Regions from separate parts of the Shewanella sp. VK101 genome, predicted to be linked through region 2. Evidence: riboswitches for the same ligand, from Rfam matches in the RefSeq annotation. Region 2 holds a riboswitch; the other holds the start of a gene.
The links. A riboswitch is a leader RNA that binds a small molecule or an ion and turns the genes downstream of it on or off. The one in region 2 is predicted to bind thiamine pyrophosphate.
Positions count from the first base shown of each region.

Region 1: it holds a riboswitch for thiamine pyrophosphate, as region 2 does, so the genes downstream of both, thiC (phosphomethylpyrimidine synthase ThiC) here and ACSHSR_RS08000 (TonB-dependent receptor) in region 2, are expected to answer to the same signal.

Region 1 is NZ_CM151402.1:2,467,977-2,470,373, forward strand. Features, by position in the region: gene thiC (phosphomethylpyrimidine synthase ThiC) at 1-1,331, opposite strand, end outside; TPP riboswitch at 1,560-1,659, opposite strand; gene ACSHSR_RS11220 (hypothetical protein) at 1,824-2,397, opposite strand, start outside.
Region 2 is NZ_CM151402.1:1,772,704-1,775,100, forward strand. Features, by position in the region: gene ACSHSR_RS07985 (PaaI family thioesterase) at 1-173, shown strand, start outside; gene ACSHSR_RS07990 (PaaI family thioesterase) at 170-622, shown strand; gene ACSHSR_RS07995 (YcfL family putative periplasmic lipoprotein) at 640-1,029, shown strand; TPP riboswitch at 1,177-1,286, shown strand; gene ACSHSR_RS08000 (TonB-dependent receptor) at 1,342-2,397, shown strand, end outside.

The sequences.
Region 1 (2,397 bases), 700 kb from region 2:
TGCATAGGAATATGGCCCGGCCCTTCGATAATGGTCTGCACATCGTATTCCCAGGCGATTTTCACCAGCTCGCCCAAGGTTTCCAGCTCGGCAAACTGAGCCTCGTCGTTGGCATCGGCAATCGAGCCGGGGCGCATGCCGTCACCGAGCGACAGAGACACATCATAGGCGGCGCAAAGCTCACAGATGTCGCGGAAATGGCTGTAGAGGAAGTTTTCCTTATGATGGCTCAGGCACCACTTGGCCATAATGGAGCCGCCACGAGATACCATACCTGTCACCCGATTGGCCGTCATGGGCACATAACGCAGCAAGACCCCGGCATGAATGGTGAAGTAATCCACTCCTTGTTCGGCCTGCTCTATCAGGGTGTCGCGAAACACTTCCCAACTGAGATCTTCGGCAATGCCGTTGACCTTTTCCAGCGCCTGATAGATGGGCACAGTACCTATGGGCACAGGCGAGTTGCGCACTATCCATTCGCGGGTTTCGTGGATATAACGGCCGGTGGACAGATCCATCACCGTATCGGCGCCCCAACGGGTGGCCCACACCAGTTTTTCCACCTCTTCCTCGATGGAAGAGGTCACCGCCGAATTACCGATATTGGCGTTGACCTTCACCAAAAAGTTACGGCCGATAATCATAGGCTCAGCTTCCGGATGGTTGATGTTGGCGGGAATAATGGCGCGGCCACGAGCCACTTCGCTGCGAACAAACTCAGGGGTTATCGGCGTGGCAACTATAGCGCCAAAGGCTTCTCCTTTGGCTTTGCGGGCCAGTTGCGGATCTTTGGCAAGCGCTTCGTTGGCCCGGGCCATATTTTCACGAATGGCGATATATTCCATTTCAGGAGTGATAATGCCGGCGCGGGCGTAATGCAATTGGGTCACCCGCTTACCCGGCTTGGCCCGGCGCGGTTTGGGCAAAGCGTCGAATCTCAAATGATCCAGCCCTTCATCCGCCAGCCTCTGCTGGGTAAAACTGGAGCTGACCGAAGTCAGCTCTTGCGTATCATCACGCTCTAAGATCCAGCCCTGGCGCAGTTTATCCAGGCCCTGGCGCACATTGATAGCCGCGTTGGGATCTGAATAAGGGCCGGCACAATCATAAACACGTACGGCGGGATTGGGTTCAAATTGCTCACTGCCATCTTGGGTTGGTATTCGGGTGTCTGTCTGCCTGATTTGGCGCATGGCAACCTGAATATCGGCCCGGGAGCCCTGAACAAACAGCTTCTGTGAATTGGGATGCTGCAAGGGTTTAAGGTTATCGATAAAGGCCTGGGCGGCCTCACGGGTTTGACGACGATTGGATTGACGATTTGACATAAGCAAGCTCACTCTTTTGGAAAATGAAATTGCTTGTCAGGAGAGTTGAATAATAAGCGGCGCAAGCTGACTGGTTAAACTCCTTGATTTGGAGTCCTCCTCCGGCGGTGTTGGCAGACTGACCTCGTGGTTTCAGGTCAGTTCAATGTCCGCTTGAGAAGCCAGATATCGCCTCGGCTCTTTAAAGCCTTTGGCATAGATTTTTGCTCGCAGTGGCTGCGGTAATGCTGCAGCTGAATGCTTGTTTCCTTCGCAGGTGCTAGCCTGATCAGGTTCAACGGATCCCGAATAAACGGTCTCAGCCCAGAGGGCACTCCGACAAGATTGCTGCCGAGTATAAGCACAAGCCGAAGCGGGAAACAAGCCCAATGACAAAATGTGCCGCAGGATTGAATCCATTAAAATCACAACTTAATCATTTGAATTAAATGGAAATAATCAAAACAATTGAACAATCAATTTATTTCAAATCAAATAAATTGATTGCAAAACTCACTTACCAAGCCGCTTTAAACGGCTGGCCACCGCCTCCTTGAGCGCTTTTTCCATCTCTGTCTGACCGCACTTAAATGGGAAACCCAAGTTTTCGGCATAGGGATTGAGCGGAGTCGGCACCTTGACGACCCGATAGCAGGTATCACCATCCTTGACGATACGGTTGGGGTCGAGCGGCAGATCCAGACTGGCCACTTTATTGAAATCATCGGCGTCATTGACCCAAAGCACCTCCATCTCCCCATCCATTTCACTGAGGCTCTTACGTCCCGTGGCCTTATCCGCATATTGCTGTGATAATTGCTGCAGCGCCTGCTGTTGAGAGTGTTGCAGTACTTTTCGGGCAGACTTTAATGCGCTTGAACTGAAGTCCAGCTGGGCTTGCTCTGCCGGCTGCGATCTAAAGTCATTTGCTCGCTCTGGCGCAGGTACGGCTGCATTTTTCGTTTTTTCAATGACTCTACCAATAGGCTTAACGCTTTGAGCCTGAGTCTTGGGAATGCTTTGCTCATTCTGGTTTTGAACCCTGCCTTGTGGAGTTTTTTGCTCGGTTTTTTGTGACTCAGAACGG
Region 2 (2,397 bases):
GTTTTGCCGAGTGTTATAAGTTGTCATCCAGCGTCGCGTTCACCCGGGCCATCGCCTATCAGGACAGCATAGACGACCCCATCGCCCATGCGGTTGGCTCCTTTATGCGGATAAGCCCTGAAATGATAGGGGATACTTTCCGCAAGGCACTGATGGGTGAGGAGACGAAATGACAGATCCCAAGGCATCCATGGATGTAAAAAGCATAGTTGCTAAAGTGACAGAAACCAATGATTTCAGTCACTTGCTTGAGCATGTTCCCTATGCTCGCTTTATCGGCATGCAGGTGGACAGGTTTGGCGATGAACTGGTGTTTCGTCTGCCGGCCAAAGATGACAACATAGGTAACCCGGTACTGCCGGCCATTCACGGTGGCGTGATAGCCGGGTTTATGGAGATGTCGGCCATCATCCAGCTTATGGTGTTTATGCAAACCAGTAAGGTGCCCAAGGTGGTTGATTTTTCCATCGACTACTTACGCGCCGGTTATCATAAGGACAGCTTCGCCGAGTGCCGAATAACCCGTCAGGGGCGGCGAGTGGCCAATGTCAATATCGACTGCTGGCAAACCAACCGCAAACAGTTGATTGCAACGGCCAGGGCGCACTTTTTGATTGATTGAGAATAAGGGATTGGCAGATGAAAAAAGTCTTGGTAATAGCAGCAACCGTGCTGGCTCTGGCAGGCTGCGCCAACCATACGGCCGGGGTGTATGCCAGCTCGACCGGTGAAAGCCGCGCAGACAACAGCAGCTTTGCCCGCTCTGTGAGTGTGGGTGATCTTATGGCCAGAGGCGAGGGCGGCTTGCTCAGAGGCACAGCCACCATCAGCAGCAAGGTCGCTACCGATATGCGCATTCAGTACAAGTTCACCTGGTATGATGCCAGCGGCTATACCCTGGATGATGAAGGTGTGTCCTGGAAGTCGGTTAAGCTGCATGGTAAACAGCAGTTGCAGGTGAGCGCCGTGGCGCCGAATCCGACCGCCAGCCGTTTTGAGATCTATGTGCGCGAGGCCTTTTCAAACTAAAAGTTGAAACCTCGGCACCACTGCCGCCCGAGCCATTATTCCCGTTGAATGCTCAACACTCGGGAGTATTGGGGTGGGCGGTTTTTTTATGCCCTCGGGTACAATTTGGCAACCTGGCTCACTTTTGTTGGTAACTCGTGTATACTGGCCCGCGCCAAGGGGTGTTTACCGCATTGCGGTTGACTGAGATGTCGTATGACGAACCCTTAGAACCTGATCCGGCTAGTACCGGCGTAGGAATGGGCCACAATTCGTGCACTTTCAACTCGCTTTCTTATTGCCGGATCTCAAACTGTGAATATTTGAGGTCCTATGTCCAAGTTTACCGTACCTACTCTGCTTGCCAGCACCATTCAGATGCTGCTGTGGGCACCCGTTCATGCCGCCGATAATCCCGGTGTTGAAAATCAAGATGAGCAACAAGCCATGGAAGTGATAGTCGTCAGCGGCGACTTTCGTGGTCTGACGCTGGAGAAGATGCCCTCCAGCGTGACTGTTATCGACGAGCAGCGCATTGAAGATCAAGGCGCCGAGCATTTCGAAGACATGCTGGGTAACGTCGCCAACTTCAACTGGTCAGGTGCCAGCTCCCGGCCAAGATACTTCCAGATCCGCGGCGTAGGTGAGCAGGAGCAATACCAGGGAGCGCCCAACTCCTCTGTGGGCTTTATTATCGATGATATCGATCTCTCCGGGCTGGGCAGCGTTTCCAGCCTGTACGACCTGCAGCAGTTTGAAGTGCTGCGCGGCCCCCAGGGTACCCGCTATGGCGCCAATGCCCTGGCCGGTCTTATCTATCTCAAGAGCAATGATCCCACAGACGTGTTCGAGCACGGCGCCGAAGTCTCGCTCGGTAATGATAATCTGCAAACCTTCAGCGGCTTCAGTTCCGGCCCAGTGACAGATTCCGGCAAGTTGCTCTATCGTGTGGCGCTGCAGCAACACAAGCAGAACGGTTATCGTGACAACCTGTATCTGGGCCGTGACGATACCAATGAGCGTGATGAATTCAGCGGCCGTATCAAGCTGCGCTGGTACGCCACCGACAAGTTGCAGGCGGACTTCACTCTACTGCACGCCGATTTTGACAATGGTTATGATGCCTGGACCCTGGACAATAACGGCTTCGATACCATTACCGATGCGCCGGGCGTCGACAAGCAGCGCACCACGGGCTCCAGTCTCAAGCTGAGCTATACCGGCTTTGAGGCTTTTGAGCTGGTGTCCCTGTCAAGCTATGCCGCAACAGATCATCACCACGGTTACGACGGTGACTGGGCCAACCCGGATTACTGGGCCGGGAAAGAGTGCGGCGGCGCACCCTGTGAGTACGATTACACCTGGGATAAACGCGGTGAGCGGCGCACT